3 regions of the Rhizorhabdus argentea genome follow, and region 2 is predicted to be linked to each of the others. Evidence: predicted binding sites of a transcription regulator. Region 2 holds the regulator's gene; each other region holds the start of a gene.
What was found. Region 2 encodes LexA, which represses DNA repair genes until DNA is damaged. Its sites were predicted from a motif close to GTTCCNCNCTTGTTCT; they were not measured.

Region 1 (9,775 bases), on a different contig from region 2:
CTCGGAAGGCGGCGGCACTGCGACCGGCGGCCATCTGAACCTGTTCGCGTCCGGATCGGGCACGCTGACGCTGGCGAACTATACCGGCTACGCAAACGGCGCGGGCGGGTACCGCAGCACGGCGGGGAGCGGGGGCAACGGCTCCGGCGGCCAGATCAGCGTCAACAGCAGCAGCACGAACACGCTGTCCATCGGCAGCTTTTCGGCTCATGCCGATGGACAAGGCGGCGACTCCGGCGGCGGCACCGGCGGCACCGGTAGTGGCGGCTCGGTATCGGCCTTTGTCGACGCTAGCGCGAGCCATCTCACCTTCACCAGCGCGCCTTCGGTCAGCAGCGACGGCCAGGGCGGCTATGGCGGCCACCAGGGTGGCCATGGCTATGGCGGCAAGGTCGATTTCGGCACCACCATCAATGGCGGCACCCTGACGCTTACCAATGGCGCCAGCCTGAGCGCCCTCGGAAGCGGCGGCGGTACCGACGGCACGGGAGCCGGCGGCAATGGCCGCGGCGGTTCGGTGCGGCTGTTCGGCAACGGCGGCTCGATCGTTTCAAACGGCATATTGTCGCTGAGCGCCGATGCCGAAGGCGGCGACGGCAATTTCGGCGGTGATGCCTTCTATATCGCCTCCGCTGGAGGTTTGCCGGCCAAGGGCTTTGTCGAGATTGGCGCGACCGCCGGCACTATCACCCAGACGGGCGTGGTCTATCTGTCTGCGAATGCCGACGCTGGCGGCGGGGATACTACGAGCGGGGACGCGCTGGCCGGTCAGGTCCGCCTCTCCAATTCGGGCACGGGCACCGTGACCTTCAACGGCAAGGTCAACGCCGACGCCCATGGTTCCGTCGATGGCTATGAGAGTTCGCGTGGCGGCGACGGCACCGGCGGCATACTTGAGATATTCACCGCCGACTCCGGCACACCCCGCCTCTCGCTTCACCTCACCGCCGGCTATGAGGGCCATGTCGACGGCACCGGCGGCAGCAGTTACGGCGCCAGCGAGGCTGCTGGCCTCGGGCAGGGCGGCAGTTTCCAAAGCAATGTGGACGGCACCAGCCAATTGGCGATCGATGGCTTGGTCACTGTCACCGCCTATGGCGATGGCGGCGATTCCGACAGCGGCACCGGCGGCATCGGCAAGGGCGGCGGCCTGCGGCTCGCCGCGGGCAGCGGCACCCTGACCGTCGGCACGGTCAACCTCTATGCCGACGGGACGGGTGGCGACGGCGCGCTCGTCGGCGGCGAGGGGTTCGGCGGCCACGCGGTCCTGGCCGCCGATCAGGCCGGCGGAACCGTCACCGCCATGGCGGCCGATCTGACCGCTATCGGTTCGGGTGGCGACGCCGGCTATGAGGCGTTCGAAATCAACGGCCACGGCGCGACCGGCGGTAAAGGCACCGGCGGTGAAGCGGGCTTCCGCGCCTTCCACGGCTCGCTCAGCGTCACCACCGGTACCGCGATCGCCGACACCAGCGGCTATGGCGGCAACGGCTATAATGGCGGCATCGGGATGGGCGGCGCGCCCGACTATAACACCTATAATCCGTTTTTCGGATCCTTCGCCGAGGCGGTTTCGGGTACGCTCACCTTCTCGGGCGGCAATGCGGGTGACAGCCTGTTGCTGCTGTCGAACGGCATCGGCGGCGCGGCGAACGCCGACGCGGACGGGCTGGCTGGCCAGGGCGGCGTCGGCCGCGGCGGTTATGCCGAGTTCCAGGCGTTCACCGACATCACCACCCCGTCGACCAGCTCGATCACGGCGAACGCGGTAAGGCTGACTGCGTTCGGCGTGGGCGGCGACGCCGATGCTTTCGGCGGCAGCACGTCCGGCGCCGATGGCGGCATCGGCGGCGACGCCTTTGGCGGCAGGATCAACATCGGTGGCGAGGCCGGCTACGGCCAGGTCGATATCGGCAATGCCAATGTCGTCGCCTATGCGCTCGGCGGGCTGGGCGGGGCTGGCACGGGCAATGTCCAGGAGCAGACCAACGCCGATGGCGGCGACGGCGGCGCCGGCGGCAATGCAACCGGCGGTATCATCATTCTCGGCATGTTCAACGGGCCCGACACCAGTGGCACGAGCGGCCAGGCCAGCTTCGGTTCGATCGCTGCGCAGGCTTTCGGCCGGGGCGGCGATGGCGGCGCCGGCGTCGATGGAAGCGGCACCGGCACCAGCGGCGATGGCGCCAATGGCGGCATCGGCACCGGCGGCAGCGTCGCGGTGCAGTCGCGCGGCGCGCCGGTCGACATCGCGTCGGTCTCGATCGATGTCTATGGCCAAGGCGGCGGTGGCGGCTCCCATGGCCAATTCGGTACCGCCGGCGTTGGTGGCGCCGGCATCGGCGGCAGCTTCGCGCTGATCTCCTCCTACCGTTCCGATGGCCCCAATTCCAGCACCCCCCATCAGCCGCTCACCGCCGGGGATCTCACGATCCGTGGGGATCTGACCGCAGTCAGCTCCGGCTATTCGGAAGGCGGGTCGACGACGCGGGGATCCTTCAAGATCAACACCTCCGGCGGCGATCTCGCGATCACGAGCACGACGACGATCGAGAATCTCGGTATCAACCCGCCGCAGAAGGGCACCCCGGAAGTCTCGTCGGGCAACGGCGCGCTCAGCTTCAGTACCTTCGCGCTGACCACGGAGGGGGCCTCGCCGATCAACTTCTACCTCGATCCGGCGGGTTCGATCGGCTTCAGCTCCGGCACCTCGTGCACCGTTAACCAACAGGCTTGCGCGGTACCAATACCGCGCCCGACGTCGCCGCCCCCTCCGCCGCCAGTAGAACAGCCAACCTCGCCGCCGCCACCGCCCGCGGTCGAGGAGCCGACCTCGCCTCCTCCTCCCCCGCCTCCGCCGGTCGAGGAACCGACCTCTCCTCCTCCGCCGCCTCCGCCGCCGGTCGAGGAACCGACCTCGCCTCCTCCTCCTCCTCCTCCGCCACCACCGCCGCCGGTGACCGAGGATCCCGAGGTAATCGAGACCGTGTCGATGGAAACCGACAAGATCACGTCGAGCATCCAGGCTTCGCTGACCGGCACCCGCGTCGGGGGTGGTAGCATCAGCAGTTCGGCCGATACCGGTGGTGACACCGGCGGCCCGGGCGCGGGCAGTGGTGATGGTGGCGGCAGCTCCGCCAGCAGCAGCAGCGCAGGCGCCGACGACAGCAGCGCCGACGAGGGCGGCGACGACGAGAGCAGCGAGAGCGCCAGCAGTGGCGGCTCGGGCGGTTCGGTCGGTGGCGCCAATGTGCTGATCGACACGAGCAACATCGGCTCGGGGTCCGCGCAGGTCGACACCCCCGTCACCAGCAGTGGAAACAGCAGCTTGTGGAGTGGCGAAGATGGTCTCGGTGAAACCCCGGGAGGAGGCCAGTGATGCGTAACGGGCGTGTGGCCTTGATGGCCGAGTTTCTCGCGGTGTTCGCGTTCAGCGTGCCGGCGATGGCGCCGGCCGCGACGCAGCCGGGTGGCCTGTCGCTGCGCAACAGCTTCCGGATCGGATCGAGCGGTGTGCTCTGCACCGCGCAGAACCGCGCCGTCAGCCCCAATCTGGTCGGCATGTTCGATCGCGGCTACCGGATCGTCTGCCGCGACGCGGCGGCGCCGGTCGGCCGGCTGTTCGCGCTGCGGACAGGCAAGGACGATCCGGTGGCAAGGGTGGCCGCCAATAGCGAAACCCCACTAACATGCGAGGCGCCCACCAGCGTCGCGCTCGGCGGTCTCGGCAATGTCCAGGCGCGCGAATGCGTCGATCCGACCAATCAGCTCGCCTATAAGAGCTACGCCTATAGCCGGGGCAAGACCGTCTACATCGCCGACGGACTGGGCGGCTATGACAGTGCGCTGCAGCTCGGCCTGCGCACCATCGTCGCCGACGCGATCGTCAAGGGCGAGGTTCAGGTCGCCACCACCTCCGCGGGCGATCCAGCGGCCTTCGCACGGGTCCAGGCGGGCGCGCTCGACAGCGACAGCGCCCTCGCCGAGGCCTATTCGCGCAACAATGACGGCTCCTATGCCGAGGCGGCCGAGTTTTTCGAAGCGCTGGTCGAACGCGATTCCAGCGGCACCAGGGCGGACGCGCGCCTCTCCGAATATCTCGCCAACCAGGCGTTGCAGGAATCGAACCAGCGCAATTTCTCGGCGGCCGATGCGCTGTTCACGCGCGCCTCCACCCCCAGTTCGCTTGCCGATCCGGTCACCGGCCGCATGCTGCGCAATTTCCACGCGATCCATGAGCTCAACCAGAACAAACTCAAGGAAGCGGTCGACGAGCTGTCGAAGCCGGTCGCGGAGATCGAGTCGCGGGCCGCCGCCGACACAATGCTGGCGAGCGGCGAGATATCGGGAGACATCGCCGACGATCTCAATCGCGAGGACAAGGGCCTGAACGATCTGGGCGGGTCGCTCGACGGCCAGCTCCAGGCCTTCGAGCGCGCCCAGATCCTCGATGCCCAGGCACTCCAGCTGCGCGGCGTCGCCTATCGCATCAACAAGGATTACGCCAAGGCGCGCGCGAGCTTCGCCGAGGCGGTCAACGGGATGCAGGGCGTCCGCGAGGGCAAGCTCAACAGCACCGGCTGGCTGCGCTCGAACATCCAGAGCGAACTCGCGCTGGTGGCCGAGGCCGAAGGCAATATCGCCGAGGCGGAGCGGCTCTATGCCGACGCGCTGCAGGTGGTGGAGATCCAGCATCCCAACACCGCCATCTCGCTCGGCGCCAAGGCGCGCTTCGCCGGCTTCCTCAGCCGTCACGGGCAGGGCGAACGGGCTGCTGCCATGTATGGCGAGGTGATTTCGGCGGCGGAGAACCTGCCCGGCGCGATGAGCTCCATCCGCTCGCTGCTGCGGCCCTATTTCCGGCTGCTGGCCGAGCGTGCCGCGACGGACCCCAAGGCGGTCGCGCAGATGTTCGGCGCGAGCCAGGTGATGCTGCGGCCCGGCATCGCCCAGACCCAGGCGCTGCTCGCCCGCGAGCTTTCGGGCGGCGACGACGAGGCGTCGAGCCTGTTCCGCCAGTCGGTGACGCTGTCGCGCTACATCGCCCGGGCGACTGGCGAGATCGCCAAATATTCGGCGGGGGCCAATCCCGCCGACAGGCCGGCGCTGCTCGATGCGCAGGCCCGGCTCGCGAAATATTCGCGCGACCAGACCGTGCTCCAGTCGAAACTGGCGCAGTTCCCGCGCTATCGGGTGCTGTCGCCGGCAACGATGCAGGTCGACGAGCTGCAGAAGGCGCTCCGCCCCGGCGACGGCTATTACAAGGTCACGCTGGTGTCGCAGGACGCCTATGCGATGTTCGTCACCAGGGATGTGGCGCGCGCATGGAAGCTCGACGTCACCACCAAGCAGCTCGAGGACACCGTCGCGCAGATCCGCGACTCGATCGTGAAAGTCGAGAATGGGCAGGTCGCGACCTATCCGTTCGACGTGGTGCTGGCGCGCAAGCTCTATGTATCGCTGATGGGGCCGGTCGACGCCGAAGTCCATCAGGTCACCAACTTCATCTGGGAGCCGGACGGTCCCCTGCTGCAGCTGCCCGCCAATCTCCTGCCGATGGAGCAGGGCGGGGTGGACGCCTATCTCGACCGCCTCAAGAAGCCCAATGCCGACGACTTCGACTTCCGCGGCGTCGCGTGGCTGGGCCGTGATCGCGACATCTCGACCGTGGTGAGCCCGCGCTCTTTCGTCGACGGGCGCGGCGTGGCGGGGTCCAAGGGAACCAAGGGCTATATCGGCCTGGGCGAGAATGCCCGGCCAGCGCTGAATCCCTTCTTCGTGCCGCCGCCGGCGATGGCCGATAGCTGCGCCTGGCCGCTGAGCAACTGGAATAATCCGATCTCCTCGTCGGAGCTGTTCCTGGCGAGCGGCATCATCGGCAAGGACAGGTCTGCGCTGATCACCGGGGCCGACTTCTCGGACTCGACGATCGAGGGTCGTACCGACCTGTCGGATTATCGGATCATCCACTTCGCGACCCATGGTCTGGTCACGGCGCCGCGGCCCGAATGCCCGGCACGCCCCGCGCTGCTGACCTCCTTTGGCGGCGGCACCTCGGACGGGCTGCTCTCGTTCAAGGAGATTTTCGACCTCAAGCTTGATGCCGACGTCGTCGTGCTGTCGGCTTGCGATACTGCGGGCATGGCGACGGTTTCGGCAACACGCGAAGCGGGCATCACTACGGGCGGCAATTTCGCGCTCGACGGCCTGGTCCGCGCCTTCGTCGGGGCGGGCGCCCGGACGGTGATCGCCAGCCATTGGCCGGTGCCGGACGACTTCAACGCCACCAAGCGGTTGATCACCGGATTGTTCACGGCGCCGCCGGGCACGCCGATGGCGACCGCGATGCGCAAGGCGCAGATCGGCCTGATGGACGATCCCAACACCTCGCATCCTTATTACTGGTCGGCTTTCGCGATCGTCGGCGACGGCGAACGGCCGCTGTTGCCGGCGGACATCCCCGCCAGCGCGGTGCAGTCGACGCACTGAGCGGCGGGCTTCGGCCGGCCCTCATCGCCGGCCCTAGACTCGGATGACGTTGACTTAACCCAGACCCTCGACCGTTCGTGTCGAGCGAAGTCGAGACATCGCCCAGACCGCGTGTGGACGTCCCTCGACTTTGCTCGGGAAGAACGGATCAAGGTAAAGTCATTCCGCCTAGGCTTTCCGTTCTCCTTCGTGCGGGCAAGGGCGAATTGTTTCGCCGGCATGGCTCGACAGATGCCCCGCCGGAACATATATCGAACACATGGCCCAGCTCGACACGCGGCAGAAGCTCGAGATCCTTGCGGACGCTGCCAAATATGACGCGTCCTGCGCGTCCTCGGGCACCAGCAAGCGGGACTCGGCCGGCAAGGCGGACGGTATCGGCTCGACCGAGGGGATGGGCATTTGCCATGCTTATGCGCCCGATGGCCGCTGCATTTCGCTGCTGAAGATATTACTGACCAACAGCTGCATCTTCGACTGCCATTATTGCATCAACCGCAAAAGCTCGAACGTCCGCCGCGCGCGGTTCACGGCACAGGAGGTGGTCGACCTGACGCTCGCCTTTTACCGGCGAAACTATATCGAGGGGCTGTTCCTGTCCTCGGGGATTATCAAGTCCTCCAACTATACGATGGAACAGATCGTCGAGGTGGCGCGATCGCTGCGTGAGGACCATCAGTTCCGCGGCTATATTCATCTCAAGACGATCCCCGATGCCGATCCGGCGCTGATCGATCTTGCCGGACGCCATGCCGACCGGATCTCGATCAACATCGAGCTGCCGACCGAGGCGGGATTGGCCCGGCTCGCGCCGGAAAAATCGGCGTTCGGCATCCGCAGCGCGATGGCTGGCATGAAGGAGTCGATCGAGGATGGGGCGGACGCCCGGCGGCGCTACAAATCGGCCCCCCGCTTCGCGCCGGCCGGGCAATCGACGCAGATGATCGTCGGCGCCGATGCAGCCAATGATCGCGACATCATGAGCACCGCCAGCAACCTCTATGATCGCTTCGCAATGCGGCGCGTCTATTATTCGGCGTTCAGCCCGATTCCCGATGCCTCGGCGATCCTGCCGCTGCGGCGGCCACCCCTGATGCGCGAGCACCGGCTCTACCAGTCCGACTGGATGATGCGCTTTTACGGCTACAAGCCGGCCGAGGTGGCGGCCGCGACCGACGAGCAGGGCATGCTGCCGCTCGACATCGATCCCAAGCTCGCCTGGGCGCTGCAGGCGCGCGAGATATTTCCGGTCGACGTCAACCGCGCACCGCGCGAACTGCTGCTGCGCGTGCCGGGACTTGGGGTGAAGGCGGTCGACGCGATCCTGGCATCGCGGCGCTGGCGCACGCTCTCCCTCGCCGATGTCGGCCGGCTGTCGCGTTCGATCGCCAAGCTGCGGCCGTTCATTATGACCAGGGACTGGAGCCCCTCGGGGCTGATCGACCGAATTGATCTCAAGGCGAGGGTAACGGAGCAGCTGGAGCTGTTCGGGTAGTCGGATGATGCTGTCTCTTGCCGTCATTCCAGCGAAAGCTGGAATCTCTCTTTTCTTCATTCGAGCTAAAGGCAGGGAGATCCCAGCTTTCGCTGGGATGACGGGCAGATAGCGTGGGCCACCGCATCCTTCTCTCCCGTCCCGATGACTATGAAGGCTGGCGCGATGCCGCGCGCGTCTTGGCTTTGGCCGATGTTCCGCCCGAGACGATAGGGTGGCAGGTGGAAGGCGAGGCCGGCGATCTGTTCGGCGGCAGCGGCAGCGACCCGTTGCCCGCACCGGTTCGCGCGCCGTTCAGCGTGCCGAAGCGCTTCCTCGATCTTGCCGAGAGCGTGGTGCTCCACAGCGATCCCGAACGTTTCGCATTGCTCTACGCCATGCTGCTCAGGCTGCGCGAGCAGCCCCATGCCATCGATGACGAGGCCGATCCGCTGCGCCGCCGGCTCGACTTGCTGGCGAAGGAGGTGCGCCGTGATATCCACAAGATGCGCGCCTTCGTCCGCTTCCGCGAGATCGACGGCGACTATGTCGCCTGGTTCGAGCCGGCGCATCACATCGTGCGGGCCAATGCCGGCTTCTTCGCCCGGCGCTTCGCGACGATGCGCTGGTCGATCCTGACGCCCGAGCTGTCGATTCACTGGAACGGCGAATCCCTGTCCGAGGCGCCCGGCGCCACGCGAGCGCAGGCGCCGGCCGGCGATCCGGTGGAGGATCTGTGGAAGGGCTATTATGCGGCGATCTTCAATCCCGCGCGCCTCAAGATTGGCACGATGGTCAAGGAAATGCCGCGGCGATATTGGGCCAACATGCCCGAAACCGCGTTGATCCCCGAATTGGTGGCGGGTGCGCAGGCGCGCGAGACCCACATGGTGGAGCGGATCGTGACTGGCGGAAATGCAAAACAGGCCTGGCAGGCGCTGCGCGAGGAGGCGGCGCATTGCACGCGCTGCGGCCTATATAAATGCGCGACCCAGACGGTGTTCGGCGAGGGGCCGGTCGATGCCGATGTGATGATCGTCGGCGAGCAGCCGGGCGACCAGGAGGATCTGGCCGGCAGACCGTTCGTCGGGCCGGCCGGGCAGATGCTCGATCGCGCGCTGGCCGAGGCCGGGGTCGACCGGTCGCGCACCTATGTCACCAACGCCGTCAAGCACTTCAAGTTCGAGCCGCGCGGCAAGCGGCGCATCCATTCCAAGCCGAACGCCGGCGAGATCGGCGCCTGCCGCTGGTGGATCGATCAGGAGCGCGCGATCATCGCCCCGAAGCGGGTCGTCATGCTCGGTACGACAGCCATCCATTCGCTGATGGGCAAATCGCTGACGCTGAGTTCGCAACGCGGGCGCGACCTTATGCTGCCCGACGGAGGGGCGGCGCGAGCGACGATCCACCCCAGCTTCCTCCTGCGGATGCCCGATCGATCGCGCGCGGACGAGGAGTTCGCCATGTTCGTCGAGGATCTGAAGGCGGCGGTGTGAGGGCGAGCAGGCGCACGGTCCTTGTCCCGTCATGCTGAAACGAGTTCAGGATGACATGGGTGGAGATCGGCTCAGATGCCGACCCCGCTGAGCAGCCCGAACGCCTGGAGCAGCCACAGGATCACCACGATCACCACGACCACGTTGAGGATGCTTTTGATCTTGCCGTCCATCGGGATGTAGTTGTTGATCAGCCACAGCACGACGCCGACGATGATCAGGACGATAATGACGTGGATGAGCATGCTTCTCTCCCGGCGATGGCATAGTTGCTATGCCGGTTCGAACCGGTAGCGGGCGCGATTGTTCCGGCTTG
Region 2 (9,775 bases):
TTCATCGGGCATGATGCTGGGCACGGTGTTGCGCGCTATCGATTGCAGCCGCGACGCCGCGGTGACCATGATCTGGCGGATCGGGTCGGCCGAGGGCGCGAGCGAGGAGGCGCTTGTCGAGCGCGCCGACGCGTTCGACCGACTCGATGTGCGCGATGCTGCGGAGGCGGTGCTGATCTGGCGGCTCGATCCCAATTACCGCCGTGCTGTGATCGAGATCGGCGGCGGCCGCGGCGCTGGATTCGCGCGGTGAACGCGCATGCCGCGGTTCGCCCCGTCCATGGCAGGGTAGACAACCGGGGGCGGCTGGTGGAGGCGGATCCGCCGCTGCTGCGCCTGCAGGAACAGGCGGGCGGGGTGCGTGGGGGTGCGCTGGCAGTGCCTCAGCTGGCGTCGCTGGCGCGGCTGACGCGGCGGCTCAAAATCACGATCTCGCGCCGCGTGGTGGCCGCCTATGGCGACCAGGATGTCGACCTGTGGGTGCGGGTGAAGCCCGACGGCGATGGAGTCGAGCTGACGATAACCGGCTGGCAGGAAATCGCTGCAAGCCAGCCCCAGCCGGGGCTGGAGGCGGTGCGTTGGCGCGATTTCAGCCGGGCGAGCGCGGACTGGATCTTCGAAACCGACACGATGCTGCGCGTCACCCAGCCGCCGGTCGGAATGCCAGGGGCGATCGGCCAGCCGATCGATGCGCTATTCGCATTGAGCCGCGACGAAGCCGGCGGGAGCCGCATCGCCGGCGCGGCGCGGGCTTTCGAACGATTCGAGGACGATGGCGCTGTCCTGCTGATCGGCGCCGGCATCCCGGTGTCCGTCACCGGGGTGCCGTTGGTCGATGGAGTGGGGCGGCTGGCGGGATATCAGTTATTGGTCAGCCGCCGATCGTCCGATGCCACCGGTGCGGGCCATAACGCCGACGTCATCCTGTTCGACGAGGCATTCGGCACTCAGCTGGGCCGGGCCATGCGCGAGCCGCTCGACCGCATCATCGCCAATGCCGATGCGATCCAGGACCGCGGCGACGGGCCGGTGCGGCGCGATTATGCCGACTATGCGGAGGACATCGCCGGCGCCGGTCGCCACCTGCTGGCGCTGGTCGAGGATCTCGTCGATCTGCAGACAATCGAGCGGCCGGATTTCCGCCCGGAGGCGGATGTCGTCGACCTGGCCGACACCGCGCTGCGCGCCGCGGGGCTGCTCGGCGTCCGCGCGGCGAACAACAATGTGCGGATCGACGCCGCCACCCCCGCCGAGCCGGTGATGGCGAGCGGCGACTTCCGGCGTGTCCTGCAGGTGCTGATCAACCTGCTGAGCAACGCGATCCGGCATTCGCCAGCCGACGGGACCATCTGGATACGTTGCGAGCGCGAAGGCGACATTGCTGCCGTGGTCGTGGCGGATGATGGCCAGGGCATCGCCGAGGGGGATCAGGAAAAGATATTCGATCGCTTCGAGCGGCTGGGATTGCGCGACGGCACCGGCAGTGGCCTTGGTTTGTACATCTCACGGTGCCTGGCGCGCGCGATGGGCGGCGATCTCGGCGTCGACAGCGCGCCTGGGCAGGGCGCGCGGTTCGTCTTCACGCTGCCCGCGCGAGGGTAGTCCCCGCCATTCCCGCCGCCGGGCAACCCCATGGAAAAGGGCGGGACCTTCGCCCCGCCCCCCTTGATGTCTTACGATGTCGTCGGTTCAGCGAGCGCTGACGGGCACGTAGTCGCGCTGGTCCGGGCCCATGTAGAGCTGGCGGGGACGGCCGATCTTCTGTTCCGGGTCGGAGATCATCTCGTTCCACTGCGCCACCCAGCCAACCGTGCGGGCCAGTGCGAACAGGACGGTGAACATCGTCGTCGGGAAGCCGATCGCCGACAGGATCACGCCCGAATAGAAGTCGACATTCGGGTAGAGCTTCTTGTCGATGAAATATTGGTCGGACAGCGCGATCCGCTCGAGTTCGCGCGCAGTGTCGAGCACCGGATCGCTGATGCCGAGCTTGTCGAGCACTTCGGTGGCCGCCTTGCCGAGCACCTTCGCGCGCGGATCGAAATTCTTGTAGACGCGGTGGCCGAAGCCCATCAGCCGGAACGGATCGTCTTTGTTCTTGGCGCGGGCGATATATTCGGGGATGCGATCGGGCGTGCCGATTTCGCGCAGCATGTTGAGCGCGGCTTCGTTGGCGCCGCCGTGCGCGGGGCCCCACAGGCAGGCGATGCCTGCGGCGATGCAGGCAAACGGGTTGGCGCCCGACGAGCCCGCGAGGCGGACCGTCGAGGTCGATGCGTTCTGCTCATGGTCGGCGTGGAGGATGAAGATCTTGTCCATCGCCGATTCGATGATCGGATCGATCTCATAATCCTCGGCGGGAACGCCGAAGGTCATCCGCAGGAAGTTGCCGGTGTAGCTCAGCTCGTTCTTTGGATAGAGGAAGGGCTGCCCAACCGCATATTTATACGCCATCGCGGCGATCGTCGGCATCTTCGCGATCAGCCGGTGTGAGGCGATCATCCGCTGCTTGGGATCGGTGATGTCGGTCGAGTCGTGGTAGAAAGCCGACAGCGCGCCGACCACGCCGCACATGATCGACATTGGATGGGCGTCGCGCCGGAAGCCGCGATAGAAGGTCGCGAGCTGCTCGTGCAGCATGGTGTGGCGGCTGATCGTATAGGTGAACTTGTCCAGTTCGTCTGCGCTCGGAAGTTCGCCGTTGAGCAGCAGGTAGGAGACTTCCATGAAGCTCGACTGCTCGGCGAGCTGGTCGATCGGATAGCCCCGATGGAGCAGTACGCCGGCGTCGCCATCGATATAGGTCAGCGCCGACTGGCACGAAGCGGTCGACGTGAAGCCGGGATCGTAGGTGAAGGCGCCGGTCGTCGCATAAAGCTTGCGGATGTCGATGACGTCGGGGCCGACCGTGCCCGACATGACGGGATATTCCGACGCCTTGCCGTCGAACTCCATCTTAACGTTGTCCGCCATGTTACTTCCTCCTGGTTCGCCCCTTCACCGGCAGGCCGGCTCGGTCCTCGTCGTGTACGCTTTTTACCCGCTTCTAACCCAATCGATCGTCCAGCCTGCCCAAGCTCTCCTCGCGGCCGAGCAGCGCCAGCACATCGAAAATACCCGGAGAGGTGGTACGGCCGGTCAACGCCGCCCGTAGCGGCTGCGCAACCTTGCCGAGGCCGATCCCCCCGTTTTCCGCCACCGTCCGGACCGCCGCCTCGAGCGCGGGCGCCGACCAGTCGGCAGTGGCTGCAAGGGCGTCGCGGGCCTGCGCCAGCAGCGTCTTGCCCGGACCGTCTAGCAGCGATCCAGCCTTCTCGTCCATATCGAGCGGGCGAGTGCGAAACAGAAAGGCTGCACCTTCCTTCAATTCATTGAGATCCTTGGCTCTTACCTTCAGGAACGGGATGCTGCGAAGCAGTAGTTCACGGTCGCCGGGGCTGAAATCGCGGCCCACCTGCGCCGCGACTCCGGCCGCGATGAGGTCGGCCAGCCGGCTGTCGTCGGCTTCGCGGATATAATGGCCGTTGAGATTCTCGAGCTTCTTCAAATCGAACCGCGACGGTGAGCGCCCGACGCCATCCAGGCTGAACCAGGCTATTGCCTGCGCGCGGTCGATGATCTCGTCGTCGCCATGGCCCCAGCCCAGCCGGAGCAGATAGTTGTTCACAGCTTCGGGCAGCATCCCCATCTCGTCGCGATAGGCATCGACGCCCAGTGCGCCGTGACGCTTGGACAGCTTGGCGCCGTCGGCGCCGTGGATCAGGGGGATATGGGCGTAGATTGGATCGGGCCAGCCCAGCGCGCGTATCATCGCCAGCTGCCGGAAAGCGTTGTTGAGGTGATCGTCGCCCCGGATGACGTGGGTGACGCCCATGTCATGGTCGTCGACGACGACCGCGAGCATGTAGGTCGGGGTGCCGTCCGAGCGGAGCAGGATCATGTCGTCGAGCTCGGCATTCTGGACGGTCACCGGCCCCTGCACGAGATCCTCGATCGTGACCTCGCCTTCGCGCGGCGCCTTCAGGCGGACGACGAAGGGCGCGCCGGCTGGCGCTTCCGCGGGGTCGCGATCGCGCCAGCGGCCGTCATAGCGCAGCGGCTGCCTGGCGGCGCGCTGCTGTTCGCGCAACTCGGCCAATTCCTCGGCCGTCGCATAGCAGCGATAGGCATGCCCTTTATCGAGCAGTTCCTGTGCCACTGCGGCGTGGCGATCGGCGCGCGCGAACTGGTAGACGACATCGCCGTCCCAGCCGAGGTTGAGCCAGTTCATTCCGTCGAGTATGGCGTCGATCGCCGGCTGCGTCGACCGAGCCCGGTCGGTATCCTCGATGCGGAGCAGGAACTTGCCGCCGTGATGGCGGGCGAACAGCCAGTTGAACAACGCGGTTCGCGCGCCGCCGATATGCAGGAATCCGGTTGGCGACGGCGCGAAGCGAGTGATGACCTCAACTTTGGGGGTCTGATTTTCGGTGCTTGCGCCCACGCGCGCTTTCTCCAAGATCGGCACGATGGCCAGCGAAGTCGAGGCGCCCCGTATAGCATTTTCGGCTCCGGTCAAATTGACTGGCGAGTCGGGCGTTGCAGACCACGATCGTAGCGGGGGTGGTCGATGCTCGATCGCGCACCCAGCATAGCGGCTCTGGCTCTCCGACCCCGGGGCCGCGCCGCCATGGCAGGCGTGCTCGACCGGATCGAGCGTGCTCTGGAAGCGGAGCGCGACCAGCTCGGTTTGTGGGTGCCGGTCATGGTCGCCGCCGGCATCGCCCTGTGGCTGGTCCTGCCAGACCGCGTGGCCTGGCTGGCGGCCTTGGCCGCGCTCGCCGGGGTGGCACTGGCCGGCTGCGCGATCGGCGTCGAGCGCAGGATCGGCCGGGCCGTGCTGGTAACCGGACTGGCGGCTCTGATCGGCATGATCATCATCTGGTCGCGGGCGGACTGGGTGGCTGCATCGCGGATCGATCGACCGCTGGTGACCATGGTTGCCGGGCGGATCGAGACGGTCGAGCGGCTGCCGGCGCGCGAGCTGGTGCGGCTGACGATAGCGACCGATCCGGGCCTGCTTCCGCCACGCATCAGGCTCAATGTGGATCAGGCCGATGTGCCAGCGCTGGTGCCGGGCGGCGCGCATATCGCCGTGCGCGCGCGGCTGATGCCGCCCGCACCGGCGGCGGTGCCTGGGGGCTACGACTATGCACGCACGGCCTGGTTCCTCGGCATCGGCGCGGGGGGAAAGGCGCTCGATCCTCCGAAGATCGAGGCTCGAGCCGGCGGCGGCTTTTCAACATGGCTCGCTGATCGCCGGGCGCGGCTGTCGGCGCATATCGAGCAGCGCGTCACCGGCGCCAGCGCCGGCGGGATCGCCGCATCCTTCGCTACCGGGGATCAAGGCGCCATCGGCGAGGAGGATGCCGAAGCGATACGGCGCTCCGGGCTGGCCCATTTGCTCTCGGTGTCGGGGCTGCACGTCTCGGCGGTGGTCGGCGGCGTGATGCTGCTCGCCCTGCGGCTGTTCGCGCTCAGCCCGCGGCTGGCGCTGCGCGCGCCTCTGTTGCTGATCGCGGCGGGCGTCGGCGCGGTGGCGGGGATAGGCTATACCCTGCTGTCCGGCGCGCAGGTGCCGACGATCCGCTCGTGCGTCGCCGCGCTGCTCGTGCTGGCCGGCATCGCCATGGGGCGCGAGGCGATCACGCTGCGGCTGGTGGCCGCCGGCGCCCTGATCGTGCTGCTGTTCTGGCCCGAGGCGCTCGCCGGGCCGAGCTTCCAGTTGAGCTTCGCCGCCGTCACCGCGTTGATCGCCTTCCTGGAACATCCCAGGGTGGCGGCGTTCTCGGCTGGACGGGACGAGCGCTGGGCGGCGCGGTTCGGCCGCGGGCTGGCGGTGCTGCTGCTGTCCGGCATGGTGATCGAGGCGGCGTTGGCGCCGATCGCTCTGTTTCATTTCCACAAATCGGGTCTCTATGGCGCCGCCGCCAACATCGTCGCTATCCCGCTGACCACCTTCGTCATCATGCCGCTCGAGGCGCTGGCGCTGCTGCTCGACGTTGCGGGTTTTGGCGCGCCGTTCTGGTGGCTGGTATCGAAGGCGCTCGCGCTGCTTCTCTGGATCGCTCATCGGGTCGGCGACGCGCCGGGTGCGGTGGCGATGTTGCCGAGCATGGCGTGGGGCGCCTTCGCCCTGATGGTGGCGGGCGGGCTGTGGATCGCGCTGTGGCGGACGAAGATGCGGCGATGGGGAGCGGTGCCGCTGGCGATCGGCGCGGCTTGGGCGCTGCAGTCGCCCGAGCCGGACCTGCTGGTGACGGGGGACGGCCGGCATGTTGCCGTGGTGCTGGACGACGGGCGGGTCGCGTTGCTGCGGGATCGTGCCGGCGACTATATCCGCGACGTGCTCAGCGAGGCGGCGGGCGTCGATGGCGAGCCTGTGCCGATCGACGCCCTTCAGACGGCGCGCTGTTCCGCCGACCTGTGCGAGGCGCAGCTCCGGCGCGGCGGCCGCCGTTGGATGGTGCTCGCGACCCGCAGCCCCTATCTCGTCGACATAGCCCGGATGAACCGCGCCTGCGCGCGCGCGGACATCGTCATCAGCGACCGGCGGATGCCGCGTTCGTGCCGGCCGCGCTGGATCCGGATCGACCGGCCGCTGCTGGCGCGGACCGGCGGGCTGTCGATCGATCTCGAACGCGGCCGGATCGACAGCGTGGCGGCCGATGTCGGCCGCCATCCGTGGTCGACTTTCCGGCTATAGGGCTCAGGCCGTCAGGATCAGGCTTTCGCGCTGGCGACCAGGGTTGGCCACACGCCCGACTGTACCGAGTTCATGATGCTCTCCAGCATGTCCATGTCGCCGCGCTCGGTGCGGAAGGCGATATAGGCCCCATAATCGGCTTCGCTATCCCATTCCTCGAACAGGAACATCTTTGTGCCCTGGCGGAGCACCTGGAGGCTGCGGAAGCCTTTAAACTTGGCGGTGTCCCCGATCATGGTCTTAAAGCTATTGGCGAAGGCGTCGATCGCCTCAGGCTTCACATCTAATTCCATGGTGATGAAGACCCCGTCGGACATATTATCTCTCCTGCGCCGCTGATGCGCCGCCGGAATGCCGCACGACATGCGGCGGGTCAACGGGTGGGCGAACGATGCGTGTGACAAAATGCGCGGGCGCAGACGACAGGAAGGCAGTGGGAAAGCTCACTACGCCCGCCGTCATTCGCGCTTTCGCGAGAAAGACGGGCTCAGGAAGGAGGCGAGCGCTTCAATAGCGGCGCAGCAGACCTGCGAGCTTGCCCTGCACCTGCACCTGGTCGGGCTTATAGCGCTGGGGATCATAGGCGCGATTGGCTGGATCGAGCCGAATCATCGCGCCTTCGCGGCGGAAATATTTGAGGGTGGCCTCGCTGTCGGCGATCAGCGCGACGATGATGTCGCCGTCGCGCGCCGTCTCGGCTTTCCGGATCAGCGCATAATCGCCGTCGAGAATGCCGGCCTCGACCATGGAATCGCCGGATACCTCGAGTGCATAATGTTCACCCGGGCCGAGCAGCGCGGCTGGCACCGACAAGGTGCTTTGGCCTTCGAGCGCCTCGATCGGCAAGCCGGCGGCGATGCGGCCGTGCAGCGGGATTTCGAGGACATTCTCGTTCGCTGCCTGCGGCACGATCGGCGGCGCCTTCGACGGCGCGGCCGGCGCCTTCGCGATCATGTCGGGCATGCGCAGTACTTCGAGCGCGCGCGCCCGGTTCGGCAGACGGCGGATGAAATTGCGCTCCTCCAGCGCGCTGATCAGGCGATGGACGCCCGACTTGGACTTGAGGTCCAGCGCATCCTTCATCTCCTCGAACGAGGGCGACACGCCGGTCTCGACCAGCCGATCATGGATGAATAGGAGAAGTTCATGTTGCTTGCGCGTCAGCATGGCGATTGCCCTCGTCTAGAACGGACGGAGAACATTTAGGCAACCGGGACGACTCTGTCAAGCGATCGGAATGATGTCGATATCGGCGCCCGGCGCCAGTGCCGGAGACTGGGGCGGCCGCACGATCAGCACCTCCGCTTCGACTAGCGCGGCGAGGCCGGCGCTGTCCTGGCCGATGAGCGGAACCGCCCGCCCTTCGCTCCATCGGCCGCGCAGATATTCGGCCCGGTTGCCGGTCGCCGGGAGCGCTGCGCCGAGCCTGGTGAGCACCGGCGTGGATATGGGGCTGCGCGCGCCGAGCAGATGCGCCACCAGCGGCTTCAGGAACAGCATGGCAGTGACGAAGGCCGAGACCGGATTGCCGGGTAGTCCCAGCACGATCGCCTCGCCGAGCGTGCCGATCATCACCGGCTTGCCGGGCTTGAGCGCGACCTTCCAGAAATCGATGCGGGCGCCGGCCTTCTGCAGGGCGGGCAGGACGAGATCATGATCGCCGACCGACGCGCCGCCGGTGGTGACGATGATATTGGCCTGGCCGGCGAGCGCGGAGAAGGCCGCAGCGATTGCGTCGAGATCGTCGCGGACGATGCCGTGATCGGTGACGATGGAGGTCGGCCCCGCCAGCATCGCCGCGAGCATCGGCCCATTGGAGGCGGGCAACAGCGCGCCGCTGGTGGGCACGCCCGGCCGCACCAGTTCGTTGCCCGTCGAGACAATGGAGATGCGCGGCCGGCGGCGGACCGCGAGCGCGCCATGGCCGCCGCTGACAGCAAGCGCGATCGCCGCTGCGCCGATTGCCGTGCCCGCGGCGATCAAAATATCGCCCTGCGTGAAATCGCTGCCGGCGCGGCGGATATGCGCGCCGGGCCCGCGCGGTCCTTCGCCGGCCATGGTCAGCCGGTCGCCGTCGCGCGCCGCTTCTTCCTGTACCAGGATCGCATCGGCGCCCGCTGGCACTGGCGCCCCGGTGAAGATCCGCGCCGCCTCGCCCGCTGCGAGCGCCCGGCCAAGGCCGCCGCCCGCGGCACTTTCGCCGACGACGGTCCAGGGGCCGGGCCGCTCGTCGAAGCGGATCGCATAGCCGTCCATCGCCGACAGATCGAGCGCGGGCTGAGTGCGGCCGGCGACGACATCGGCGGCGGCATGGCGCCCGTTGGCCTGCGCCAGCGGCACCGTTTCGATCGGCAGTGGCGGCCTGAGCGCGATCATCCGCGCTTGAGCCTCGGCGACCGGAATAAGCGCCATTACGCCGCCCAGTCGCCAGACTTGCCGCCGGTCTTCGACAACAGCCGGACGCCTTCGATCCGCATGCCCCGATCGAGCGCCTTGGCCATGTCGTACACAGTGAGCAGCGCCACCGAGACCGCGGTCATCGCCTCCATCTCGATGCCGGTGGTGTAGGTGGTGACCACCGCGGCGGTGGCGCGGATGCCATCGGCTTCGATTTCCAGGTCCAGCGTCACGCCGGAGATCGGCAGCGGATGGCAGAGCGGGATGAGGTCGGCGGTCTTCTTGGCCGCCATGATCCCGGCGACCCGGGCCACCGCGAGCACATCGCCTTTCTTGACCGATCCGGCGCGTATCGCATCCAGCGCGGGCGCCGCTATGAGGATCCTTCCCTCGGCGATCGCCTGGCGCCTGGTCTCGGCCTTGGCCGAAACGTCGACCATGCGAGCGGCGCCCTCATCGTCGATATGGGTGAGCTTTCCGGTCATGCGCCGGTCAGCAGTCTGCGCGTCGCCGCGGCGACATCGGCCTGGCGCATCAGCGATTCGCCGACCAGGAAGCAGCGCACGCCATGCTCGGCCATCGCGTCCAGGTCTGCCTTTGAGCCGAGCCCGCTCTCGGCGACGAAGGTGCAGC
Region 3 (9,775 bases), on a different contig from region 2:
CGCGTCGTAGAACGGCAGGTTGATGTCGATCGGGACGCTCGGGTCCTTGAGCTGCAGGTGGACCGGCTGATCCTCCTCATGATTGGTGTTCGACAGGAACACCGAGGACAGGCGATCGAAGCTGATCACGCCATCGGGCTTGGGATAGACGATCTTCGGCGCGATATCCTGGCGCCACATCCCCTCATTGTCCTTGTGGTGCTTGAGGGTGAAGGGAAGTCCGATGCCGAGGTTGTTCATCCACATGTCGACGCCGGCCAGCAGCGTGCCGGCAAAGGGGCCGAACTTCGCCACGAACGGCTCGCTGTTGCGGACGATCTTGAGCTCCTTGGCGATCCAGCTGTCGTTGAGCGCCGCCGGATAAGAGGTCAGCTCGTCGCCCTCGCGCTCGGCGGCGATCGCCTCGAACGCGGCCTCGGCGGCCAGCATGCCCGATTTCATCGCGGTATGGCTGCCCTTGATGCGGGGCACGTTGACGAAGCCGGCCGAGCAGCCGATCAGCGCGCCGCCCGGGAACACGAGCTTGGGCACCGCCTGCCAGCCGCCCTCGTTGATCGCCCGCGCGCCATAGGAGATGCGGCGGCCGCCCTCCAGGATCTCGCGGATCTTGGGATGCTGCTTCCAGCGCTGGAATTCCTCGAACGGATAGAGGTGCGGATTCTTGTAGCCAAGGCCCACCACGAAGCCGAGCGCGACCTGGCCATTGGCCTGGTGATAGAGGAAGCCGCCGCCGACCTCGTCGGTGAGCGGCCAGCCCTGGGTATGAATCACCCGGCCGGGGACATGCTTGTCGGGATCGATGTCCCACAATTCCTTGATGCCGATCGCATAGGTCTGCGGCTGGCAGTCCGATTCGAGATCGAACCTGCCCTTGAGCATTTTCGACAGATGACCGCGCACGCCCTCGGCGAAGAAGGTATATTTGGCGTGGAGCTCCATGCCGGGCTGATAGTCCGGCTTGTGCTCGCCTTCGCGGCTGACGCCCATGTCGCCGGTCGCGACGCCCCGCACCGAGCCATCTTCATTGTAGAGTATCTCGGCCGCCGCGAATCCCGGGAAGATCTCGACGCCCAGATTTTCCGCCTGCCCCGCCAGCCAGCGGCACAGGTTGCCGAGCGACAGCGTATAGGTGCCCTCGTTGCTCATGAAGCCGGGCATCGCGATGTGCGGCATCGAGAACTGCCGGTTCTTGGTCAGGATCCAGTGATGGTTCTCGGTCACCGGCACCGTGAGCGGACTGTCCAGGTCCTTCCAGTTGGGCAGCAGCTCGTCGAGCGCGATCGGATCGACCACGGCACCCGACAGGATGTGAGCGCCTACCTCGGAGCCCTTTTCCAGGACGCAGACGCCGAGTTCGCGTCCGCTTTCATTGGCAAGCTGTTTCAGCCGGATCGCTGCGGCAAGGCCCGCCGGGCCCGCTCCAACGATCACGACGTCATAAGCCATGGAATCGCGCGTCGACATGTACCTCGTCCTCGTTCCTGCTTCCGATCATCGCGTCAAAAAAACGTCACGCCCTAAAGCCGCTGCCCGCAGATTGACGCCTTCGTCAACCCATTCCTTTACTCCCGGCCATGATGGTTGGGGGAAATATCGGATCATCGGCAGACATCGCCAGCCTCCTGGGCTGGTGGCAGGACGCCGGTCTCGACACGTTGATCGACGAGGAACCGCGCGACTGGCTGGCCAGAATCGAGCGGCCGGCGCCGGCTGTTTCGGCGGCGCCCGTTTCCGCCAAGGCCACCCAGCCCACCGCGTCGGCTTCGCTGACCGCCTTCCCGGACACTCTCCCGGCATTCCAGGCATGGCTCGCCAGCAGCGAGAAACTCTCGATCCCGCTCCGCGATCGGATTGCGGCGGCGGGCGACGCGGCGTCGGGCCTGATGGTGCTGGTCGATCTTCCGGAGGCGGACGACAGCGCCTCGGGCAAGCTGTTGTCAGGCGCTGCCGGCCAGCTGTTCGACAAGATGCTGGCGGCAATCGGCCGCAACCGCGATTCGCTCTACCTCGCCGCGATGGCGCCCGGTCGTCCCGCCGGCGGCTATGTCGACAAGGCATCGGGTACGCTGTTCGGCGAACTGGCGCGCCACCATGTCGCGCTCGCCAAGCCCAGGGCGCTGCTGCTGATGGGCGAGCAGCCCGCGCGGGCCTTCCTGAACCTCGGCTTCGTCGAGGCGCGCGGCCGGCCGCATGACGTGAAGCTCGCCGGCGGCGCCACCACCGCCATCGCCACCTTCCACCCGCGCACCCTGCTCCAGCACCCCGAACAGAAGAAGCGGGCCTGGGACGATCTCCAGTTGCTGATGAAGACTCTCGGATGATGCGTTCGCTTCTCCTTGCCGGCGTGCTGGCGTTCACCCCCGCCCTCGCCGCCGCGCAGAATGCCGTCGCCGTCCCGGTCGCTGCGGCCGGTCTCGCCGCTGCCGCCCAGCCATTGCCGGTCGTCTCCGGCCTGACCGCCGATCAGCGCAGCCAGTATCGCACTATCTTCGGCGCAATCCGCAGCAGCGACTGGGCAGCCGCCCAGGCCGGCATCGCGGCATTGCCGGGCGGGCTGCTGACCGACGTGGCCCAGGCCGAACTCATTCTCGCCAAGGGATCGCCCAAGGTCGCGGACGACGCGCTCGCGACTTTGTTGGCCAGCGCTTCGGATCTTCCCGAAGCGGCGGAGCTTGCCGCCATCGCGTCGCGCCGCGGACTGAGCACACCCGCCCTGCCGATCGCCCGCGATTTCGTTCGCTTCGCCGGCCCTTCCAGGCGCCAGTCCGCGCGCGCCATGCGCAACGACAGCGCCGCCGCTGCGCTGGCCCAGATCGCCACCCCGCTGCTGCGCAGCGACCAGCCCAGCGAGGCGGAAGCCGTCATCACCGCCCGCCTCGGCGATCTTTCGCCGGAAGCGCAGGCCGAATGGCTGCAGCGGCTCGCCTGGGGCTATTATCTTACCGGTGACGACGCCAACACGCGCCGCATTGCCGATCAGGCGCGCGGCGGCGTCGGCGACTGGGCGGTCCAGGCGAGTTGGGTCGCAGGCCTCGCCGCCTGGCGGCAGAAGGATTGCCTGAACGCCGGCATCGCCTTCGAGCAGGTGTCGACCCGCGCCCGCGACCCGGAGATGATCGCCGCCGGCCTCTACTGGACCAGCCGCGCCGACATGGCGTGCAACCATCCCGAGCGCGTCGAGCCACGGCTGCGCACCGCGGCGCGGATGAAGGAAAGCTTCTACGGCCTGATCGCACAAAACGCGCTCGGGCTGAGCGACGACGGCGCTTCGACCATGAAGCTGACCGCCAACGACTGGGCGGGGATCGGCGCGATCGCCAATGTCCGCCGCGCCGCGGCTCTAGCCGAGATCGGCGAGTCGGCACTGGCGGAGACGACGCTGCGCTACCAGGCGCGCATCGGCCTCAGCCGCGATCATGAATCGCTGGTCCACCTCGCCGCCCGCCTCAACCTGCCGGCAACCCAGATCTGGCTGGCCCAGAACGGCCCCTCCGGCACGCAGCTTTCGGCAAACGCGCGCTATCCGATGCCGGGCTGGGTGCCCGCCTCGGGCTGGCAGGTCGACAAGGCGCTGGTCTTCGCCCACGCGCTGCAGGAATCGCAGTTCCGCACCGAAGCCACGAGTTCGGCGGGCGCCCGCGGCGTCATGCAGCTGATGCCCGCCACCGCCGCCATGGTCGCCCGCCACCAGGGCCGGACGATTGACCCGGCAATGCTGGCGCAGCCCGCCACCAGCATCGAACTGGGCCAGGCCTATCTGCGCGAGCTGGCCGATAATATCGCCTCGACCGGCGGCCTGCTCCCGAAGGTCATCGCCGCCTACAATGCCGGGCCCAACTCGGTCGCAAACTGGAATGCGCGCGGGCGCAATCTCGCCGATCCGCTGCTGTTCATCGAATCGATCCCGTTCAGCGAGACCCGCGCCTATGTCGCGATCGTGCTGCGCAATTACTGGATGTACCAGCGCCAGTCGGGTGCGAAACCCGCCAGCCTCGCCGCGATCAGCCAAGGGCTATGGCCACGCTTCCCCGGCCTGCCCGGCCGCGACGCCGTCCGCCTGACCTCGCTGGGCGCGCCGGCCGCCGCGGACTGAATCCTGCACATACCGTCATGCCAGCGAAGGCTGGCATCCATGTCTGCCTTCTCTCGCAGTGGCATCTCGTGCCATGACAGACATGGACCCCAGCCTTCGCTGGGGCGACAGAGAACCCGCAAATGCCGATCAAAGACGACCTGCCCTTTCATCCCGTCCGCATCGCGGTGCTCACGGTGTCCGACAGCCGCGATCTCAGCCAGGACCGCTCGGGCGACACGCTCGTCGCCCGGATCGAGACTGCGGGGCATATCCTCGCCGACCGCGCCATCGTTCGCGACGAGGTCGAGTTGATAGTCGCCCGGTTGCACGGCTGGATCGACGACCCGCAGGTCGATTGCGTCATCACCACCGGCGGCACCGGCGTCACCGGACGCGACGTCACCCCGGAGGCGCTGCGCCAGGTATGGGACAAGGAGATCCCCGGTTTCGGCGAGCTGTTCCGCTGGCTCAGCTACGCCAAGATCGGCACCTCGACGATCCAGTCCCGCGCCACCGCCTGCGTCGCCCGCGGCACCTATATCTTCGCGCTTCCGGGTTCGACCGGCGCGGTGAAGGACGGCTGGGACGACATCCTCGTCCACCAGCTCGACAGCCGCCACATGCCCTGCAATTTCGTCGAGCTGATGCCGAGGCTGATGGAGCGCTGAGCCCGGGCCGCGTTAGCGGTCTGCAAGCGCGAACACGCGCCGCGGTATCCCCGCGAGAGCCAAGGCGGTGGATGCCGCCGCCTGGCGCTTGAGGGTCAACAAATTACGCGATCTTCAGCCCTTCGACGTTCATCGCCTTGGTCAGCTTCGCGTTCTCCTCCTCGCTCAGCAGGCTGCGCAGCTTCGGGAAGACCTTTTCCTCCTCCTCGCGCATATGCTCTTCGATCATCGTCCGGAAATCCCGCAGCTTGGGCAGGAATTGCGGGTGATCCGCGGCCATGCTGCCCAGTTCGAACAGATATTGCTTCACATAGCCGTGGTCGCTGTTGAGATGATCGGCCTCCTCGACCTGGCTGTGGACGCGGAGCGTCGTGTAGACCGCATTCTCCTCCTCCAGCGCATGCTTGGTCAGCGCATGGGTGAGCTGGGTAAGCAGCAGCGAGCGGCGGACCTTATGGCTGTCCTCGGTCTTCTCGAGCATATCGAAGATCCCCAGCGCGGCCTTATGCTCGGCGGCAAGGGCATGGTCCCATTCCCCTGCCATCATCGTCGGCGCCTGGATGAAGATCTTGCGAACGGCATTGGCGGCAAGCCCGGCCGTCAGGCCGGCGGCGGCTCCGAACGCGAAACTACGAGTGGTCTTTTCCTCCAACATGGCTGCTCTCCTGATGTCATGGGATTTGGCGGTCAGAACGAAGCACACCCCCGCCGGGTTGCGGAAACGCAGGTGAAACAACCAGTTACAGCAAGCTTAGCTGGTCCGTAGGCACGCGGAACAGGTCGGTGCGCAGCTCCAGCCGCTCGCTATTGAGGCCATGCCGCGCACAGGCGATCTTGAAGCGGGTCTTGAGCGCGGCGGCATAGGCGCCCTTCGGCCTGAACCGATCGAAGAAGTTCGGGTCATTGTCGCGCCCGCCGCGCATCTCGCTGATCAGCGCCATCACCTTGGCGGCGCGATCGGGATAATGGACCGCGAGCCACTCGCGGAACAACGGCGCCACCTCATGCGGCAGCCGCACCACCAGCGAGAAGGCGCCGCGGGCCCCGGCCTCCGCGCCGGCCGCAACGATCGCCTCGATCTCGTGATCGGTGATCGCCGGCACCACCGGCGACACGCTGATCGACGTCCATATGCCGGCCTGTGTCAGCGCCCTGATCGCGGCGATCCGCTGGTGGGGTGCGGAGGCGCGCGGTTCCATCCGCCGGGCTATGGCCGGATCGAGCGTCGTCACCGACATCATCACCGCGGCGAGGCCCTTCGCCGCCATCGGCCCGAGCAGGTCGATATCGCGCACGATCGGCGCCGATTTTGTGGTGATGATCAGCGGATGATCATGCTCGGCCAGCACTTCGATCACCGATCGGGTGATCGCGAAGCGCGCCTCGATCGGCTGATAGGGATCGGTGTTGGTGCCCATCGCCATCGGCGTGCAGCGATAGCCGCGCTTCGCCAGCTCCTTGCGCAGCAGCAGCGCCGCATCGGGCTTGGCGAACAGCTTCGTCTCGAAATCCAGGCCGGGCGACAGATTATGATAGGCATGGCTCGGGCGCGCGAAACAGTAGATGCAGCCATGCTCGCAGCCGCGATAGGCGTTTATCGAGCGGTCGAAGGCGATATCGGGCGACTGGTTGCGGGTGATGATCGTCCGGGGATGCTCGATCGTCACCTCGGTACGCAGCGGCGGCCCCTCGCCGTCGATGGCGTCGCGCCCATCGAGCCAGTCGCCGTCGCTCTCACGCGCCTTGTCGTCAAAGCGCCCGCTCAGCGCGGCATTGGTCGCGCCCCGCCCCTTGATCGCTGGCGGTAAGGGAGGCGGCGAGTCGGGCATGAGTTAGAACATACAGAGAACAAAAAGAAGCGCAACGGTCGAGCGCCACTTCGTCATCCCGATGAAAATCGGGACCCACAGGCGCCGAAAGAGAGCCATGAATGCCGACCTGTCAGCACATTAGCTTATTCGTTGCGTATATGGGTCGCGATTTTCATCGGGATGACTACTCCTGCAGCCGTCCTACCCCACTACTTCGCGGCAGCCGCCTTGTTTGCCGGCTCGCTGCCGATCAGCCCGCCCGCCTTGCGGCGGTTGCCCACCCAGTCGACGATCGCCCGGCCGGTCGCATTCAACAGCGGGTGGGTGCGCGAACTTCGCATCCAGCCCGGCCGCTCCGAGGTCGCGCCGTAGAGCGTGTCATAGCCGAGGTTGATCAGCAGATAGCCCAGCGTGACGATGATCAGCCCTTTCAGCGCGCCGAAGCCGAAGCCGAGCACGCGGTCGAGCGGCCCGAGCACCGAGGTCCGGGTGCGGCGGCCGAGCGAGCCGGCGATCAGCTTGCCGCCGGCATAGACGATCAGGAACACCAGCGCGAAGGCGAGCACGCTCGCGCCGCTGGCATTACCGACGACATGCAGCAGCAGCCCGGTGGCGGGACCATGGAACAGCTTGAGCGCGAAAATCGCCGCGACCCAGGCGAACAGCGAGATGATCTCGGTGATGAACCCCCGGATCAGGCCGAATATGGCGCCGCCGAAGATCGCCAGCAGCACAATGATATCGAGACCGGTCAAGCCATGCATATGCGGCAGCTTGCTACCGCCGCCCGAGGATATGGTCAACGAGCGCGCCGAGCGTCGTGAAGCTCGCCAGCCGAATTCCGGCCTGCTTTTCATCCTTGCTGCCCGGTGCCCACGCCGAACCGAAGCCCAGCTTGGCCGCTTCCTTGAGCCTCAGGCCGGCGTGCGCCACCGGCCGGATCTCGCCCGACAGCGCGACCTCGCCGAACGCGATGCAGTCGGTCGGCACCGGACGTTCGGCCAGCGCGGAGACCAGCGCCGCCGCCACCGCCACGTCCCCGGCCGGGTCGGAGATGCGATAGCCGCCGGCGACGTTCAGATAGACTTCGGCGGTGGAGAAGCTCAGCCCGCAGCGCGCCTCCAAGACCGCGAGGATCATCGCCAGCCGCCCCGAATCCCAGCCGACCACGGCCCGCCGCGGCGTGGCCCCGCTCTGCAGCCGCACGGTCAGCGCCTGGATCTCGACCAGCACCGGCCGCGTCCCCTCGATCGCCGGGAACACGGTCGCCCCGCTCATCCCCTCGCCGCGGGCGGTCAAGAACAGCGCGCTCGGATTGGCGACCTCGTCCAGCCCCTCCTCCGCCATCGCGAACACCCCGATCTCGTCGGTGCCGCCGAAGCGGTTCTTCACCGCGCGCAGGATGCGATATTGGTGGCTGCGCTCGCCCTCGAAGCTCAGCACGGTATCGACCATATGCTCGAGCACCCGCGGCCCCGCGATCGCGCCGTCCTTGGTGACATGCCCGACCAGGACCACCGCGGTGCCGCGATCCTTGGCAAAACGGATCAGTTCCTGCGCCGAGGCGCGGACCTGGCTGACCGTGCCCGGCGCGCCCTCGATCAGATCGCTGTGCATCGTCTGGATCGAATCGATCACCAGCAGCGCCGGCGCGGCCTTTTCGAGCGTGGTGAGGATATCGCGCACCGACGTCGCCGAGGCCAGTTGCACCGGCGCCATCCCCAGGCCCAGCCGCCGCGCCCGCAGCCGCACCTGGTCGGCCGCCTCCTCCCCCGAGATATAGGCGACGCTCTGCCCCGCCAGCGCCATCCGCGCCGCCGCCTGGAGCAGCAGGGTCGACTTGCCGATCCCCGGATCGCCGCCGATCAGCGTCGCCGAGCCCGGCACGAAGCCGCCGCCCATCGCGCGATCGAACTCGGCGATCCCGCTCGACCAGCGCTTCGGCAGCGGGATATCGGCGTCGAGCCCGACCATCGCTATTGCCTGCCCGCCGGTGCGCAAATTGTGCTTGGCCGAGAATATCGTGACGTTCGAGGCTTCCTCGATCATCGTGTTCCACTCGGCGCAATCGGCGCACTGCCCCTGCCAGCGCGTCGCGACACTGCCGCATGCCTGACAAACATAGCGCTTCTGCGGTTTGGCCATGATCCACCCTGGTCTTGATTCTTCGAACAAAAGGAGTACATCAAGCTTTGTGCCATGACAAGCAGCCCGGAGCAATCAGGTGAAGCGCGCGGACGATCCCCACTTCGTCATCCCGATGAAAATCGGGACCCATACCCGTAACCAAGAAGGCTATGCGCTGACAGGTCGGCAATTCTTCCCTCTCTTTCAGCGCATATGGGTCCCGATTTTCATCGGGATGACGAAGTGAAAGCGGCGCATCCAGCGCCTGGGACTGTAGCTTCGCGTTCATCCCATTGCCCTGAAAGCAGCCGGGCCAGGCTCGCGCAGCTACTTACGTCGCGGCCGGCCCGCGTCGACAGTGCCCAGACAGTCGAAAACCGGCGCATCTGGTCCCGCGCCAGCGAGCAGGAACGCCGCAGGATGCTGAAGGATTGCGGCTGGCTGTGATCCGCAACAGGCGCTAAGCCACGAGGATGCGGGAGAAGGAACTGCGGCTCGCGCTGGTCTGCTACGGCGGGGTCAGCCTTGCCGTCTACATGCACGGGATCACCAAGGAGCTGTGGCGGCTCGCCCTCGCCAGTCGCGCCTTTCACGATGGCGCTCCCGAAAGCCAGGGCAGCGAGGCGATCTATCGAGCGCTGCTCGAACGGATCGAGGCCGACAAGGGCGTGAAGCTGCGGGTGCTGATCGATGTGATCGCGGGCGCCAGCGCCGGCGGCATGAACGGCCTGTTCCTCGGCCATGCGATCTCGACCGGACGATCGCTCGAACCGCTCACGACCCTGTGGCTGGACCGCGCCGATGTCGAGGTGCTGCTCGATCCCGACGCCCGCCCGCTGTCGCGCTTCTCGAAATTATGGGCGCTGCCCTTCGCCTGGATGCTGGCGCGCCGGCGCGGCGGAACGGTCGAGCGGACCGTCGCCATCGGCACCCGCGCCGAGGTGCGCCGCAAACTGTCCGGCTTCGTCCGCGCGCGCTGGTTCCATCCGCCGTTTGGCGGCGTCACCTTCACCAATCTCATCCTTGACGCCTTCGACGCGATGGCCGCGGGACCCGCCGGTCTGCCGCTCCTGCCGGAGCGCCAGCCGCTCGAC

Region 1: a site for LexA is predicted at 6,731-6,746, ahead of AAC645_RS13175 (putative DNA modification/repair radical SAM protein). Genes of this name have one in related genera too.
Region 3: a site for LexA is predicted at 6,578-6,593, ahead of AAC645_RS17040 (PA0069 family radical SAM protein). Genes of this name have one in related genera too.

The regions. Positions count from the first base shown of each region.
Region 1 is NZ_JBANFK010000013.1:58,858-68,632, forward strand. Features, by position in the region: gene AAC645_RS13165 (beta strand repeat-containing protein) at 1-3,379, shown strand, start outside; gene AAC645_RS13170 (CHAT domain-containing protein) at 3,379-6,489, shown strand; gene AAC645_RS13175 (putative DNA modification/repair radical SAM protein) at 6,749-7,984, shown strand; gene AAC645_RS13180 (UdgX family uracil-DNA binding protein) at 8,098-9,459, shown strand; gene AAC645_RS13185 (Thivi_2564 family membrane protein) at 9,531-9,704, opposite strand.
Region 2 is NZ_JBANFK010000004.1:240,172-249,946, forward strand. Features, by position in the region: gene AAC645_RS05695 (DUF2336 domain-containing protein) at 1-253, shown strand, start outside; gene AAC645_RS05700 (sensor histidine kinase) at 250-1,602, shown strand; gene AAC645_RS05705 (citrate synthase) at 1,690-2,973, opposite strand; gene gltX (glutamate--tRNA ligase) at 3,047-4,483, opposite strand; gene AAC645_RS05715 (ComEC/Rec2 family competence protein) at 4,610-6,745, shown strand; gene AAC645_RS05720 (antibiotic biosynthesis monooxygenase family protein) at 6,763-7,062, opposite strand; gene lexA (transcriptional repressor LexA) at 7,253-7,912, opposite strand; gene AAC645_RS05730 (molybdopterin molybdotransferase MoeA) at 7,970-9,157, opposite strand; gene moaC (cyclic pyranopterin monophosphate synthase MoaC) at 9,157-9,627, opposite strand; gene trpC (indole-3-glycerol phosphate synthase TrpC) at 9,624-9,775, opposite strand, start outside.
Region 3 is NZ_JBANFK010000023.1:20,887-30,661, forward strand. Features, by position in the region: gene AAC645_RS17015 (electron transfer flavoprotein-ubiquinone oxidoreductase) at 1-1,464, opposite strand, end outside; gene AAC645_RS17020 (uracil-DNA glycosylase) at 1,575-2,321, shown strand; gene AAC645_RS17025 (lytic transglycosylase domain-containing protein) at 2,318-4,093, shown strand; gene moaB (molybdenum cofactor biosynthesis protein B) at 4,216-4,743, shown strand; gene AAC645_RS17035 (hemerythrin domain-containing protein) at 4,847-5,398, opposite strand; gene AAC645_RS17040 (PA0069 family radical SAM protein) at 5,484-6,572, opposite strand; gene AAC645_RS17045 (CvpA family protein) at 6,764-7,318, opposite strand; gene radA (DNA repair protein RadA) at 7,332-8,699, opposite strand; gene AAC645_RS17055 (hypothetical protein) at 8,740-8,970, opposite strand; gene AAC645_RS17060 (patatin-like protein) at 9,155-9,775, shown strand, end outside.